Regions from separate parts of the Vibrio sp. 1401 genome, predicted to be linked through region 1. Evidence: riboswitches for the same ligand, from Rfam matches in the RefSeq annotation. Region 1 holds a riboswitch; each other region holds the start of a gene.
The links. A riboswitch is a leader RNA that binds a small molecule or an ion and turns the genes downstream of it on or off. The one in region 1 is predicted to bind thiamine pyrophosphate.
Positions count from the first base shown of each region.

Region 1 (5,496 bases):
GTATCTGGTTTCTTCTCATTATTACAGCTTATTTCTACTCTTATCCCGTAAGTATGGCTTTCTGCTGTACTTTGGCAGCATTTAATCTACTGAACGAACGAAACTACAGTTAGCTGTAATGATCAGTGGCCCGAAATTTTAATAATAAAGGGGAATCACTATTTATATTTAGTTACACTCAACCGATCTGGATTAATGAGTAACTATGTATGGATATATCTCGTCGACGCTTTCTTCAATCATCCTTAGCAATCTCCGCGCTTGCCGTTCTACCTGCATGTTCTCTATCTAGGAGCACTAATAAGCAGGGGCAATATATATACGATATCACTGCAGAGCCTTCTACTGCAGAATTAGTCCCTGGGTTTAACAAAGACGTACTCGCATTTAATGGTTCGATTCCAGCGCCTGTGATTCGTTGTCGCCAAGGCGAGAAAGTTATAATTCGGTTTACTAACAAGCTTTCAGAGCCGACTACAATCCACTGGCATGGCTTGCGAATCCCTATTGAAATGGATGGTGTACCTTTCTTGAGCCAGCAGCCTATCATGCCAGGTGAAACATTCGTTTATGAATTTACACCACCAGATGCGGGCACATTTTGGTATCACCCACATATGAATAGTGTGAAGCAGCTTGGTAAGGGCTTAGTCGGGCTAATTGTCGTTGAAGAGGCAGAGCCTGTTCAGTTTGATGAAGAGCATGAAGTCGTCCTCAAGCATTGGCACTTAGACAAACAAGGTCAGTGGAAGAACCTTATGGTGCCGCGCTTGAGCGCTCGTATGGGGACTCCCGGAGAGTGGAGTAGCGTCAATGGTGTGCATGAACCTGTTTATACGCTGAAGCAGAATGCTACCACACGATTAAGAATTGCTAATGTCGATAACACCATTACTTACCCGATCGCTATAGAAGGCGCAGAGGCTTGGGTTATTGCTATTGATGGTAACCCTGTTAAAACGCCTTATAAGCTCACTCAGCACAAAATTGGTCCGGGAATGAGGTTAGATATCGGATTGATTGCTCCAAAGGCTGGAAAACGTGTTTATGTGCGTCAAATGAAAGGACGCTTCCCATTCCTTTTGTGCGAGTTTGACGTTGTTGAGTCTGACCTGTCGAACAACCAGAAACTGCCTTTATTACCTCTCAACCCTGTGCCAGCTCTCGATTTGAAAAATGCAGAGCAAATCGATTATGTGTTTGAGTGGGAGGGGGCGATCACTCCTGCTGATAAATCGGGCAAAGCGATACCTAAATTCTGGCTGATGAACAAACGGGCTTGGGAGGGAATGAGCAAAGATAATATTCCAGCGCCCCTTTCAACATTGGAGATGGGAAAAACCTATATCTTCAACCTAAAGAACGTCACCCAATATCATCATCCTATTCACCTTCATGGACACACATTTACGGTTCTTGAGTTAGATGGAAAAAAACTCGACGAACCGTTTCATACCGATACGGTCTTGCTTGGAAAAAACGGCAGTGCGAAAGCGGCATTTGTTGCAGATAACCCTGGACGTTGGATGTACCATTGTCATGTGATCGAACACATGAAGACGGGGTTGATGGGTTATATTGAAGTAAAGTGACTCCTGTAACTTTTTAAATCTTGATAAGTTTTAAGCGCTATAATTTGCTGAATTCTAAGATTGTATAATCACTATTGCCGTAAATTTGATTACAATGTCTCCATTAACTTTTCTGGGGGAATTATGGGACAACTATCCGTTTTGGGTTTTATTGCATTGGGTGGTGCATTTGGTGCATGTTCTCGTTACTTAATTTCTGAACTTTGTGTCATTTTATTGGGGCGTGGTTTTCCATATGGTACGTTAACCGTTAACGTTGTTGGCTCATTTATGATGGGCTTATTGATAGCAGCTTTCGATAATGAACTTTTGGCAACGGAACCTTGGCGACAAGTGATTGGCTTGGGTTTTTTAGGCGCACTAACGACGTTTTCCACCTTCTCGATGGATAATGTTTTGCTTATGCAGCAGGGCGCTTTCTTTAAGATGGGGTTGAACGTATTGTTGAATGTCGTGTTAAGTATTTCAGCGGCGTGGATAGGCTTTCAATTATTGATGCGCAGCTAGCAAAGTAGTTAAAAATTGAACAGGTCGGCTTGGTTTCACCAAGCCGTTTTTATATACTGACATCACTTGTCGGAGTGCCATAAGGCTGAGACCGTTAATTCGGGATCCGTTGAACCTGATCAGATTAGAATCTGCGAAGGGAACAAGAGAAGATATTCACACCGGAGTTCTTTCTGGTTGATCTATCAAAAGTCGAATGTTGTTACAGGCAAATATCGTAAGCTTTAACTAGCCTTAATTTGACTCCTCTTGTCGCATCTATCCGCCAAGCATTTTTATCCAATTACTTTTTATCTAGTATAACAAAGCAAGGAAAAATGCTATGTCGAGTCGCAAACAAGCGAGACTGGAAGCAAAACAGTTCATTGATACACTCTCGGTACAACCGTACCCCAATTCAAGCAAAGTCTACGTAGAAGGCTCACGTCCAGATATTCGTGTGCCAATGCGTGAAATATCACTCGCTGATAGCCTTATTGGAGGCACAAAAGAAGCGCCTATATTCGAACCTAATGAGCCAGTACGCGTTTACGATACGTCGGGTGTATACACAGATCCAGAGCACACCATAGACCTCTATAACGGCTTACCTAAGCTGAGAGAAGGGTGGATTGAAGAGCGCGCCGATACTGAGCTACTTGATGAAGTAAGCTCGGTGTACACCAAAGAACGCTTAGAAGACGAAACACTAGACGGTCTTCGTTACGGTAATCTACCACGTATTCGACGTGCCAAAGATGGCCATTGTGTGACTCAATTGCACTATGCTCGCAAAGGTATTATTACCCCAGAAATGGAATATATCGCGCTGCGTGAAAACATGGGGCGTGCCAAGTATCGCGATGAAGTGCTGAATCAACAGCATCCGGGTCAAAGCTTCGGAGCGAACCTACCAAAAGATATTACCGCCGAATTCGTGCGTAAAGAAGTCGCCGAAGGTCGCGCTATTATCCCTTCAAATATTAACCACCCAGAATCCGAACCAATGATCATTGGACGTAACTTTTTGGTCAAAGTGAACGCCAACATCGGTAACTCATCGGTCACTTCTTCGATTGAGGAAGAAGTAGAAAAGTTAGTATGGGCAACGCGTTGGGGTGGAGATACCGTAATGGATCTTTCTACTGGACGTAACATCCACGAAACTCGCGAGTGGATTCTACGTAACAGTCCGGTTCCGATCGGTACCGTGCCAATGTACCAAGCGCTTGAGAAAGTGAATGGTGTTGCTGAAAACCTTAACTGGGAAGTGATGCGCGATACCCTGATTGAGCAAGCAGAGCAGGGCGTTGACTACTTTACTATCCATGCCGGTTTACTACTTCGTTATGTGCCAATGACTGCAAAACGCGTTACTGGTATCGTCTCTCGTGGTGGTTCTATCATTGCGAAATGGTGTTTAGCGCATCACCAAGAAAGCTTCTTATATACCCACTTCCGAGAGATCTGTGAAATCTGTGCTAAGTATGATGTGGCACTTTCTCTCGGTGATGGTCTGCGTCCTGGCTCGGTGGCCGATGCTAACGACGAAGCGCAATTTGCAGAGCTTCGTACCCTTGGTGAGTTAACCAAGATTGCGTGGGAATACGACGTACAAGTAATTATCGAAGGTCCTGGTCATGTTCCAATGCATATGATCAAAGAGAACATGGAAGAGCAGTTAGAGCACTGTCATGAGGCTCCTTTCTATACCCTTGGTCCATTGACGACAGACGTCGCTCCTGGTTACGACCATATTACTTCAGGCATCGGCGCTGCCATGATTGGTTGGTATGGCTGTGCAATGCTTTGCTACGTAACTCCGAAAGAGCACCTCGGTTTACCAAACAAAGAAGACGTGAAAGTAGGCATGATCACTTACAAGCTTGCTGCGCACGCCGCTGATTTAGCGAAGGGACACCCTGGTGCACAAGTTCGTGATAACGCGCTTTCTAAAGCTCGCTTCGAGTTCCGTTGGGAAGACCAATTCAACTTGTCGCTCGACCCAGATACCGCGCGTGCTTTCCATGATGAAACCTTGCCTCAAGAGTCTGGAAAAGTCGCTCACTTCTGTTCGATGTGCGGACCAAAGTTCTGCTCGATGAAGATTTCGCAAGAGGTTCGAGAATATGCGAAAGACACTGAGCAAGTTGCTGCGGACCAAGCTATCTCGATCAAAATGCTGGATGATCCTCTTGAGGGGATGCGTCAGAAATCGCAAGAATTTAGAGAGTCAGGCTCCGAGCTATACCACCCAGCAGCACATGCCGAGGTAAGTGACTAATGAGCAAAATCCTTATTCCGTCATCATTGATTGAACTGACAGGTTTAGTTCAGCAATGTTTGTTGTTGGCGAAAGAACAGGGTTTTAGCATCGAAGACATTGAGTTGGGTGTGAGCCCAACTCAATCTATTCAGCTTGTTCGCGACCAACAGATTACACATATAACGACTGACCTTATTGGTGGACATAACTTTGAGCCTGAGTGTTCATTTACTCTCTATTACCGTTCTGCTTTGTCGGTAGAAGCGTGTGCTAAGCAACCGTCGAAAGCGATTTATATTGGCATTGCTGATACGCAGGTTTCCGATGAAAAGGAGAAAGTGCTTCAGCTTGATATCTGGCGTCACCCAATCAACGACGAAGTGAGAGCGCTTTCTGTTAAGTCCAAACTCAACGCAATGTTCGATCCCGAACATCACCTTGCTTGGACAGTAACGCTGACAGTACTCGATTTTCCTATCGAAGATGCGTTAACACTTGCTCGAGGAATGCTAACTCAACAAGCGAATGTTTCACGTGAAACACTGTTGAGTGACAACCTTGATGAGGGACGACCTACTCAGTGGGCTGACCAATTTGATGATTTCCCCACACCTGTACTGGAGGATAACCGACTAGGTATTCAAGTTGGTTGGTCTGCACAAGGTGAGAGCGTTAGCTTTCCAACTCTAACTAAGCAAAGTCTAGGGCTCTATCCAGTCGTTGATGATGTTGCTTGGATTGAGCGTCTACTGCCACTAGGCATCAACACTATTCAACTGCGAATAAAGAACCCACAACAAGCCGATTTAGAACAACAGATCATTCGAGCAATTGAGCTAGGTCGTCAGTATCAAGCACAAGTGTTCATCAATGACTATTGGCAGTTGGCAATCAAGCATGGCGCTTATGGTGTTCACCTAGGACAAGAAGACATAGAAGAATCGAATTTGGCTCAGCTAACTAAAGCCGGCATTTGTCTTGGTCTTTCTACTCATGGTTATTATGAGCTACTGCGCATCGTACAAATTCATCCTAGTTACATCGCGCTAGGGCATATTTTCCCAACCACCACAAAACAGATGCCATCGAAACCACAAGGTTTGGTGCGCTTGTCTCTTTATCAAAAGCTGATTGATAGCATTCCTTACGGAA
Region 1 is NZ_JAWOWF010000048.1:32,750-38,245, reverse strand. Features, by position in the region: gene R7Z77_RS19810 (multicopper oxidase family protein) at 210-1,592, shown strand; gene crcB (fluoride efflux transporter CrcB) at 1,716-2,099, shown strand; TPP riboswitch at 2,160-2,258, shown strand; gene thiC (phosphomethylpyrimidine synthase ThiC) at 2,422-4,362, shown strand; gene R7Z77_RS19795 (thiamine phosphate synthase) at 4,362-5,496, shown strand, end outside.

Region 2 (5,496 bases), on a different contig from region 1:
TCATCCAACACTAACATTACGCTCTCTCCTTCGTTTTCAATACTTTCTCAATCAAGGCAAAACAGCCCACACTCAACAACAATAAGGTCACCGATACCACCGCAGCCGCGTCCATCTGATAGCTGCCAAGCAGCTGGAATAAATACAGAGGTAAAGTGCGGAACTCTTGTCCGCCAAACAACGCAATAGCACTTAAATCGCCAATCGCAAACATAAAGCTGATCGCAAACGCATGTGCAAACGGCTTGCGTAGCGCCTGCCACTCCACCACTTTAAACCGTTGCCAGCCACGCATGCCTAAGCTGGCACATACATACTGATACTGTTGTTCAATGTGCAGCATTGGCTGCGCTAGCGTTTTGATCACGTAAGGCAAAGCCATCAAACCGTTCACCAAAATCACGACAAAAAATGCCAAGCTAAAAACATCGGTAAATGCGCGCAGTAGTAAGAATAAACCGGTGCTAATCACCAGACCTGGAGTCACCAAAATAATGGTGCCGATTAACTCTATCTGATCGGCTCGCGTGTTTTTGTACTGCAACCGCCAACGGCGACTGGTCAATAGTATGGACACCCCTGCAGCGACCGCAAGCGCGCTAGCGACACAGGCGACTTTGAGAGAGTTCAATAGCGCAGACCAAAAACGCTCATCGGTTAATACTGTCCAAACTTGTTGGTTGATGCCACTCAGTAACACCATCAATAACGGCGGTATTACCAGTAAAAAGGCACCTATGATCCAAAAGCTATCCCAAGCTTTTGACCACCCATGATCCTTCGTTAAATATTGCTGTACCGATGTGCTTCCAGCACTGATAGAAACAGGCCTTGTTAACTTCTGCACTCCAATAGCAAGCAGTCCACATAACAGCATCTGCCACAGCGCCAATAACGCCCCAGCTTGTAAATCAAAATCAAACTTAATCGCTTGGTAAATGGCCAATTCAATGGTGGTGGATTTTGGCCCTCCCCCCAACGCCATTACAGTGGCAAAACTGGTAAAGCACAACATAAACACCAACCCACAAACGTGGGGAAGCTGCTGCCTTAAACGCGGCCATTCTACCCAGCGAAACTTATCCCAATGGCTCATCCCAAGATGCGCGCAAAGCTTATGCTGCTCGGCAGGAATAGACTCCAAGGCTTGCAGAAGCAATCGTGCCGCGTAAGGTAAATTAAAGAACACATGGGCGAGTAAAATGCCGTTCAAACCGTAAATAGAGAATGGCAGTTTAGTGTCGAAACTTTGCAACCACTGCGCCAACAAACCACTGTTGCCATAAATCGCTAACAGCCCAAAAACACCAACCAAAACCGGCAAAACCAGTGTCGATGCAAACAGCTTAAGCAGTAATGATTTACCAATAAATTGGCGACGCGAAAGTGCGTGCGCTACTGGAATGGCAAAGCCAACACTGAGCAATGTGGAAAGAAACGCTTGGTAGAAACTGAACTTGGTGACATGTTGATAGTACGGGTCGCCCCATACCACAGACACATCAAGTGAAGGGGCTTGAACAATCAAAGCACCTAGGGCAGAAATAACAAAGGTCGCGATGATCATCGCGACCCCTAAACCTATTTTTGGAACAGAATTCAAAGGTAAAACCTATCTCATTCAGATGAGGATGGAAACGTCAGCTAAAACGTCAATGCGCTTTGCCATTCGCGAATCCAAGACTTACGCATTTTTGCCACTTCATCAGCACTAAAGCTCAACGACTTGCTTGGAACACTCAAAGTTTCAAAACCTTTAGGTAACTCAACGTCAGTGACTGGGTACATCCAGTTACCCGTTGGCATCGCCGATTGGAACTCATCACTTAAAATGAAACTCATAAATTGATCAGCAAGTTCTGAATTTTTTGCCCCTTTCACTTTGGCGGCTACTTCAACTTGCATGTAGTGGCCTTCAGCAAAATTCGCCGTAGCAAACTTCGAATCGTTTTCCGCAATTAAGTGGTACGCAGGTGAAGTGGTGTAAGAAAGCACTAAATCGGACTCACCATTGAGGAACATAGAATACGCCTCAGACCAACCTTTCGTGACCGTTACGGTTTTGCTCGCTAGCTTCTGCCACGCTTGCGTCACATCGTCGCCATAAATAGATTTCATCCATAGCATTAAGCCTTGGCCCGGCGTTGAAGTCCGCGGATCTTGGTAAATCACTTTCAGATCGTCGCGCGTTTCCACCAGCTCTTTCATGCTTTTCGGCGGATTAGCCAGTTTCTCTTTGTTGTACACAAACGCGAAGTAGCCGTAATCGTACGGTACAAACGTCGTGTCACTCCAACCGTTTGGTAACACTGTGTTAGCCGTATCCACATTGTGCTCGGCAAGCAGATCGGTTTTCTTCGCTTCTGCCATCAGATTGTTATCCAAACCTAATACGATGTCCGCTTTGCTATTACCGCCTTCAAGACGAAGACGATTCAGAATCGACACGCCATCGTCTAACGCTACGAAGTTAACGTCACAGCCACATTTTGCTTCAAAAGCTTGCTCGATTTTAGGACCCGGCCCCCAATCTGCGGCAAAAGAGTCGTAGGTATAGATGGTTAATGTGTTTTCAGCGGCAAACGCTGAAGTAGAGGTGATTGCAGCTAAGGCAATCAGATTTAGAGTGGTTTTCACTGCTCGCTCTCCATGAGTATTTCAGAGAAATAAGTTGAGCGGCACAGGGTTTGAGGCGGCTATTAAGGATTTCCAATATCCAGACTCAATTCCTACGCCAGCATTATCTGGTTCAGGTAATACGGGTCCCTAGTAAAGCACTTAGGTCTCAGCGCCCAAATGCATTGATTGACTCAATGCAAAATGGGTTTGCTCCCCGATGAGTTGGATGGATTGTAAAGGTATTTGAGTGGTTACACAATCAGCTCACGAACGCTGGTCATAACCCCAACGAGGCACCAAACCTTGCTCAATACCTAAGTGGTCAAGAATTCTCGCCACCATAAAATCCACTAAGTCTTCAATACTCTTTGGCTGATGATAGAAGCCTGGAGCTGCTGGCATGATGGTGACGCCCATTTGCGACAGTTTGTGCATGTTCTCCAGATGTAGCGTTGAAAATGGTGTTTCGCGAACCACGAGCAACAGCTGCCCGCGCTCTTTCATTACCACATCAGCGGCCCGCTCGATCAAGTTATCTGACATACCATGCGCAATCGCTGCAACGCTTCCCGCAGAACATGGGCAAACCACCATTTGCTTTGGTGCAGCAGAACCAGACGCAACCGGTGAGAACCAATCGTCTTTACCGCAAACGGTGATGTTATTTCGATTGCAGTTCAGGTGCTCTACCAATGCTTGCTGCGCCGCTTCTGGGCCACTTGGTAGCTTAAGATTATGCTCGGTTGCCATCACAACACGAGCTGCCGAAGAAATCAGAACGTAGACATGATAATCCGCCGCAACCAAGCATTCTAAAAGACGAAGGCCGTAGGGAGCACCAGAAGCACCCGTTAATGCCAACGTGATGGCTTTTTTATGAGAGGGTTGTGTTTTGTTTTGCATATCAATCAGGCTTTTTGTTTAACTGCTCAAGAAGTTTTCCGTGAATACCACCAAAGCCACCGTTGCTCATGACTAGAATTTGGTCACCTGGTCGCGCACGTTCGACGATCTTGGCTACAAAGTTATCTATATCCGCATCGACAAACGCTGGCTGTGTGCATTGGTCGGCAATGTCTTGCACAGACCACTCGATATTATCTGGCTGGAACAAGAAGACTTCATCTGCACTGTGTAGTGACTCTGCAAGTGTGTTTTTGTGTACACCTCGCTTCATGGTGGCAGAACGCGGCTCCAACACAGCAAGGATGCGTTTTTCACCTACCTTGTTACGCAAACCACCGACAGTAAGTTCAATTGCCGTTGGGTGATGCGCAAAATCATCGTAAACCGTCACACCTTGTTCTTCACCTTTCAGCTCTAAACGGCGCTTGGTATTGATGAAACGCCCTAATGCCTGGCAAGCAAGATCCGGAGTGACTCCAACATGTCGTGCAGCAGCGATTGCCATCAGCGCATTATCCACATTGTGGTCACCCACCAAATTCCATTCGACGGTACCAACCTTCTCACCTTGCAACGCAACGTCAAATTTTGAGCCATCAAGCACTAATTTGTGCGCTTGCCAGTCACCATTCTCACCAGAGAACTGTTTTTCAGTCCAGCAACCACGCTCTAATACATCCGCTAACGCTTGATCTTTCCTCGGCGCTAAGATCAATCCATTGCCCGGTACAGTTCGCACTAAATGATGGAATTGGCGCTTGATCGCTTCTAGATCATCGAAGATGTCGGCATGATCAAACTCAAGATTGTTCATGATTAAAGTGCGAGGATGGTAATGCACAAACTTAGAACGCTTATCGAAAAAAGCACTGTCATATTCGTCCGCTTCAACGACAAAAAACATGCTTTCACCCAAACGAGCAGACACTCCGAAGTTACCGAGTACCCCACCGACTAAGAAACCCGGTTGATAACCACAATCTTCAAGTATCCAAGCAAGCATGCTCGACGTGGTCGTTTTCCCATGTGTACCCGATACCGCCAATACCCAACGATCATGCAGCAAAAACTCGTTGAGCCACTGCGGACCAGAGGTGTAGCGCATGTTAGTGTTGAGCACATGCTCGACACAAGGGTTGCCACGGCTCATCGCATTACCAATCACCACAAGATCTGGTTGAGGGTCGAGTTGAGACGGGTCAAAGCCTTCAATAATTTCAATACCTTGAGACTCAAGCAGTGTGCTCATTGGCGGATAAACGTTGGCATCAGAACCAGTGACTTTATGCCCTAATTGGCGCGCTAAAATCGCAGCGCCGCCCATAAATGTGCCACAGATACCCAAGATATGAATGTGCATAAACTAAACCTTGTAATGCGTTCTTTAATGCTTTCATTATCGCGATCACAACCAGAAAAGCGAGAGACTTTAGCCTTCTTCTTGCAGTCCCTTTCACAAATATGACAAGGTTGAACACAGACTGTACAACCTCTTGCTTACTGATGAAGCCCTCAAACAAGTCTACAAATAAATTGAGATCTCAAACAGTTACTTCATTACCATTAAAAAGATCTGCGACTTAAACTTACATCCAGCGCAAACGTTTAACATCCATAAAGAGATGCTCACTTGCGCACTACCCCCAATGAAATGAAAATGTAAGGATTAACCATGTCAGGACTGCGCACCCTAGGCGAGTTCATTGTCGAAAAACAAGCGGATTTCCCCCACGCTAGCGGTGATCTATCATCCCTTTTAGCCTCCATTCGTTTAGCTGCAAAAATCGTTAACCGCGAAATCAACGCAGCGGGTCTCGGTGATATCACTGGTGCTGTAGGCACGGAAAATGTCCAAGGTGAAGATCAGCAAAAGCTCGATGTTTACGCGAACGATAAGTTCAAAGCCGCGCTTGAAGCTCGTGATCAAGTGTGTGGCGTTGCCAGTGAAGAAGAAGACGAAGCAGTTGCGTT
Region 2 is NZ_JAWOWF010000018.1:76,821-82,316, forward strand. Features, by position in the region: gene thiQ (thiamine ABC transporter ATP-binding protein) at 1-17, opposite strand, end outside; gene thiP (thiamine/thiamine pyrophosphate ABC transporter permease ThiP) at 17-1,603, opposite strand; gene thiB (thiamine ABC transporter substrate binding subunit) at 1,645-2,637, opposite strand; TPP riboswitch at 2,710-2,846, opposite strand; gene R7Z77_RS11555 (flavin prenyltransferase UbiX) at 2,884-3,522, opposite strand; gene mpl (UDP-N-acetylmuramate:L-alanyl-gamma-D-glutamyl-meso-diaminopimelate ligase) at 3,524-4,885, opposite strand; gene fbp (class 1 fructose-bisphosphatase) at 5,198-5,496, shown strand, end outside.
Region 2: it holds a riboswitch for thiamine pyrophosphate, as region 1 does, so the genes downstream of both, thiB (thiamine ABC transporter substrate binding subunit) here and thiC (phosphomethylpyrimidine synthase ThiC) in region 1, are expected to answer to the same signal.

Region 3 (5,496 bases), on a different contig from region 1:
CCTTGGCACAGAGAAGATCAGCTTAGGTCCTAAGATGCTTTTCGCTTCTCAGTGTGTGGTATTGATCCACAATGAGTTGGACATACGCGAATTCTAGTTATTCGCGCACACGTTGCTAGGTAATGAAAGAGGACTCCATTGAGTCCTCTTTTTTGTTTCTATAGGGATGCTAAGTTTACTTACCACCAATGCTCAAACGAGCAAAACGAACGTCTGGCGAGAAGAAAGTTCGGCTATCGTTAATTAACTGAGTATCACCCACTGCCTCAACTTCTTGCAGCATCTTGTAGAAGTTACCCGCTACCGTGATCCCACGAACTGGTTGAACGCGCTCTCCATCACAGCACAAGAAGCCACTCGCACCAAATGAGAAATCACCACTCACTGCATCCGCACCAGAATGGACACCTTGAAGCTCGACTAACTCTAGGTACTCACCCGCTTTTACTTCTGACGCACTGCTGTTGCCTGTCGCAATCACTTTGTGATTCGCTGATACGTCTAGGCTCGATTTTGCACCGCGAGCGGCACTTGCTGTCGAGACTGCGCCCAAGTAACTTGCGGTCTGGCTGTTGTGTAGCAAGGTTTTCAACTCACCATTAGCAATCATGACATTATCTTGAGTAGCGAAGCCTTCACTATCAAAACTCGCGATTGCCATACCATTTGGCATGTAAGCCGTATCAGTAAAGGTAATTAAATCACTCGCAACACGTTGACCAAGCTTGTCACCCAGTGGCGTAATGCCTTTCATCGCGCTTACGCCAGAGAAAGCACTGCCGAAAGCACCGAATAAACTTGCTAGCGCATTGATGTGGAAGATAGCAGGGTAGTTACCCGTCGCAACCGGTGCGCCTTCAAGAAGATCGCGAGCAAGGTTGTAGCCACCCTCGATACAGTAAGCTGGATTCAACTCATCAAAACGGCGACCCAGTGACATTCTACCCGCCATTGACTGTTTGCCGTCTTTTTCAAACAAGGTATACGCGTAACAAGTGAACGAGCGCTCGAAGTGTTGACACAATGTGCCTTGAGTATTGGCAATGATCAGTTGTGTTTCGCCATCGCTGTAACCATTGTAAGGTGCGCTAGAGGCGTGAGGCAGAGCCACTACGCCTTGCTCAAGAGCGAGAGACAGTTCGATTTTTTCGTCAACAGAAGTTGTATCTTCTTGCGCAATCTCAGCAACATCAGTCGCGATTTGACTGTTCACGCAACTAATCGTCTGATGTTCATCTTGCTTGGAAAAGCGAGCGCTTTGCAGTGCGTTGGTCAGCATCAAATCCAAGCTTGGTTGCTCTAACGACTCAGAATAGCTTGTTGCAACACGCGCATCTTTCACAACACGAACACCCAGAACTTGGCTTGAGCTTACTTTGTACTCATCCAGCTTTCCTTGGTTCGCTTTCAAAGAAAAGCTACTGTTACGGTTTACAATGACGTCCGCTTCTGCACCTTGGCGTTTTGCTTCTGATAGGACGTAATCAACCGCATTAAGAAGTTGTTGTTCTTGGCTCATTAGTTACCGCCTCCTACCAGAATGTTATCTACTTTCAGCGTTGGCTGACCGACAGTTGTTGGTACTGAACCACTCACGGAACCACACATGCCCGGCGCAAGCGCCATGTCTTTGCCGACCATGCTGATTTCTTTCAACACTTTTGGACCCGTGCTGATCAGCGTTGCTGTTTTCAGAGGCTTGGTGATTTTGCCATTTTCAATGAGGTAGGCTTCACGAACAGCAAAGTTAAACTCCCCCGTACCCGGTTGAACAGAGCCACCGCCCATCTTCTTCGCATAGATACCACGTTCGATGCCTGCCAGCATGTCATTAAGTGAATGCTCGCCCTCTTCGATAAAGGTGTTACGCATGCGCGAGGTTGGTGCGAACTTGTAGTTTTGACGACGACCAGAACCCGTAGGCTCATAACCTGTCTTCATGCCACCCATTTTATCGACCATGAAGCTGGTTAGCTTACCGTCTTTGATCAGTTGAGTGCGCTGAGTCTTCATACCTTCATCATCAATGTGAATCGAGCCCCATTCGTTGGTCATGGTGCCATCATCGACTGCATTCACTGCGGTGTGAGCAACCATTTCGCCCATCTTGTCGTGGAAGACTGATGCTTTCTTCGCAACTGAAGTGGTTTCTAGCAAGTGACCACATGCTTCATGGAAGATAACGCCGCCAAAGCCGTTACCAATCACCACCGGCATTTCACCCGATGGACAAGCATCCGCGCCAAGTTTTACTAACGCTTGCTGCGCGATAGTTTGACCTAGCTCTTTGGCATCAAGCTGTTCACTGAATTCCCAACCAGCAAGAGCGCCAGGACCTTCCATACCAGAAGACTGCTCATTACCTTTTTGCGCGACAGTGTTACCAGCAACACGAATGTAGTGGCGAGTATCGTCAACGTGTAGACCTTCTGAGTTGAAGATAGACACTTGTTGCTCGCGCTGAAGAACGCTGCCAATAAACTGGCTGATATGCTCACTCTCAGCACGTGCGGCTTGGTCAACTTTCAATAGAAACGCGATTTTTGAATCTAGGTTAGCATCCTTACTTAGCGACATGCGGCAACCATGTTGGATTGGGTAGCGGTTCAAATTCAAAGAACCCGCTGACGCGATTTGCTCACGCTTGTCTTTTGCAGCAAGCAGCGAGGTTACGCGCTTTAGTTCGGCTTCATCTGTGCTGTTGGTGTAACCGTAAAGCACCTTATGACCGAAAAAAAGACGAATACCGATACCAAAATCGATACCCGAGTTAACCTTATCCACTTCACCAGATGAGATCTGGACAGTGTTGGTTTGGTGATGTTCAACGAATAGTTCAGCGAAATCAGCCCCCAAAAAGAGTGCATGATCGATCACTGACTTCGCTGTTACAGAATTAAGCATGAAGTCTCCTTGCTCGATGATCGTCTTAGCCTTCCTAATTAACTGTGAAAAAGTTCAACAAAGTTAAATTGGCAACACGTTAAATTTTAACAGTTTTTTAACCTTGTTTTGTGCTAATCCTTGCTTAACGAGACCACGATTATTTATTAAATATTTCAGGTTCTGCTCATTCACCAGAGCGTTGCACTAGTAAATTCCACACAGCAAACCATTTAGGTGCTTACTTTATCACTCACCTCGCATAATTGAATACTCATTATAATTACGCTCAAAAAACGTATCCCTTCCGCAATGGTCCTGCTATCATCCGAACGAAATAGTCGGGGGGCCACACGACAAGTGTTGGCTGAGATCGAAATTCGAGACCCGTTGAACCTGATTCAGTTAGCACTGACGTAGGGAACTATGCACACTTTGCCTTTCGTCGCCCCTCTTAGGTAAGCGATAGCGATCGAAAAATCGATCTATCTGCAACGGTCAAAGTCAGTTCCTATACGTCTTGTAGTAGGAGCGACCATGACGCAGCAATCACAACCTCATTCACATCACACGCCAGCCTTGCCTACCCCTATCGTATTGACCATCGCGGGCTCAGACAGTGGTGGCGGTGCAGGTATTCAAGCCGACATCAAAGCGATGTCCGCAACCGGCAGTTTTGCTTGCTCGGTAATCACGGCGATTACTTCGCAAAATACCCAAGGCGTTTCTGCGATTTTCCCCATTCCTCTCGACCATGTAGAGAGCCAACTTGATGCAGTATTTACCGACCTCAACATCGTTGCAGTCAAAGTGGGCATGCTGGCCGATTCCAACATCATCAAAGTCGTTGCAGACAAAATTAAGCAATACCAGCCAAAACACCTCGTGATTGACCCTGTAATGGTGGCCACTAGCGGTGATCTATTACTGGAACAGTCGGCAATCAGCACTTTAAAAGAAGAATTGATTCCGCTCGCAGACATCATTACCCCTAACCTACCCGAAGGCGCAGCATTGACGGGTAAGCCAATGCCTCAATCAGAATCTGAAATGAACGATATGATTACCGACCTTCGTGCGCTTGGCGCCAAAGCTATTCTGCTCAAAGGCGGTCACCTTGAAGAAAATGAAAACAGCAACGATCTGCTTATCATGCAAGACAGTGCCGAGTTAATCAGCGCTAAACGCTTTCCAACCAAAAACACTCATGGCACAGGCTGCACGCTGTCTTCTGCTATCGCGTCTTATCTTGGCCAAGGCAACAACCTACACAAAGCGGTGCACCTGGGTAAGCAGTACATCAGCCAAGCTATCGCACACGCTGATGAATTGGATGTAGGTAAAGGCCATGGCCCTGTGAACCACTTTTTTGCGGGTCATACTTATGTTCGCTAACGCGATTGGCATTCAGCTTTCCGATGCTAGTCTGCGATACAAAGATAGCCAAACACCGACTTTAGCAGGAATGAACATGACCATTCCCGTCGGTAAATGGACGGTATTACTCGGACGAAGTGGCTGCGGGAAAACCACAATATTGCGTTACTTAGCTGGCCTGCTGGATGACCAAGTTGACTGGCATGGCGAACTCATCACAACGGATGGCGCTGCACTGCATGACCGTATCGCTTACATGGCTCAGCAGGATTTATTGCTACCGTGGTTGAATGTGTTAGACAACGTCTGCCTCAGTTCTCGATTTTCTCAAGAGCAAGCACCAGAGAAAAATAGACAACGTGCACTGATTTTACTAAGCCAAGTGGGACTCGCCGATTACGCGGATGCTAAGCCAGCTCAGCTCTCTGGCGGCATGAGACAACGTGTTGCCCTTGCTCGCACTCTGATGCAAGACAAGCCTCTAGTTCTGATGGATGAGCCTTTCTCTGCACTGGACGCGGTTACTCGTCATAAGTTGCAAACCTTGTCTGCCGAATTGCTGAAAGATAAGACGGTTGTTCTGATTACCCACGACCCACAAGAAGCGGTGCGATTAGCTCACCAACTCTATGTGTTGCAAGGCACACCTGCGCAAGCTCAGCACTTGGTCGTTCCAGACTCCAAGCCGCCCCGAGTTCTCGATGGAGAGTGCGCCGCGCTTCAACAAGCGATTTTGGATCAATTGGAGAAAGACTATGAGTGATATGACTCAGTACAACTCCGTTTCGGCACGTATTAGTAAAAAAGAACGCGTGACCCATCCGGCTCTGCGCTTAGTTATCAGCACAGCGGTGATCTTGGGATTGTGGCAGTTGGTCGTGGTGATATTCGACATGCCAAGCTTCATCTTACCTTCACCAATTGAAGTGCTGGATAGATTGGTCACTCGTTACGATGTCCTGCTCAAACATACTTGGGTTACCGCGCAAGAGATCTTATTTGGCTTGGCGCTTGGATTATCGATGGGTTTGCTGTTCGCATTGCAAATGCTGATGTTCGAGCCGCTGAAGCGTTGGTTATTGCCTATTCTGATTGCTAGCCAAGCGATCCCTGTGTTCGCCATCGCGCCAGTGCTCATGCTTTGGCTGGGTTACGGCATTGCATCAAAAGTAGTCATGGCGGCGATCATCATCTTTTTCCCCGTCACGACATGTTGCTATGACGGCTTGCGCAATA
Region 3 is NZ_JAWOWF010000051.1:1,542-7,037, forward strand. Features, by position in the region: gene trmY (tRNA (pseudouridine(54)-N(1))-methyltransferase TrmY) at 1-97, shown strand, start outside; gene R7Z77_RS20180 (TldD/PmbA family protein) at 176-1,519, opposite strand; gene R7Z77_RS20185 (TldD/PmbA family protein) at 1,519-2,904, opposite strand; TPP riboswitch at 3,216-3,323, shown strand; gene thiD (bifunctional hydroxymethylpyrimidine kinase/phosphomethylpyrimidine kinase) at 3,421-4,278, shown strand; gene R7Z77_RS20195 (ABC transporter ATP-binding protein) at 4,268-5,023, shown strand; gene R7Z77_RS20200 (ABC transporter permease) at 5,016-5,496, shown strand, end outside.
Region 3: it holds a riboswitch for thiamine pyrophosphate, as region 1 does, so the genes downstream of both, thiD (bifunctional hydroxymethylpyrimidine kinase/phosphomethylpyrimidine kinase) here and thiC (phosphomethylpyrimidine synthase ThiC) in region 1, are expected to answer to the same signal.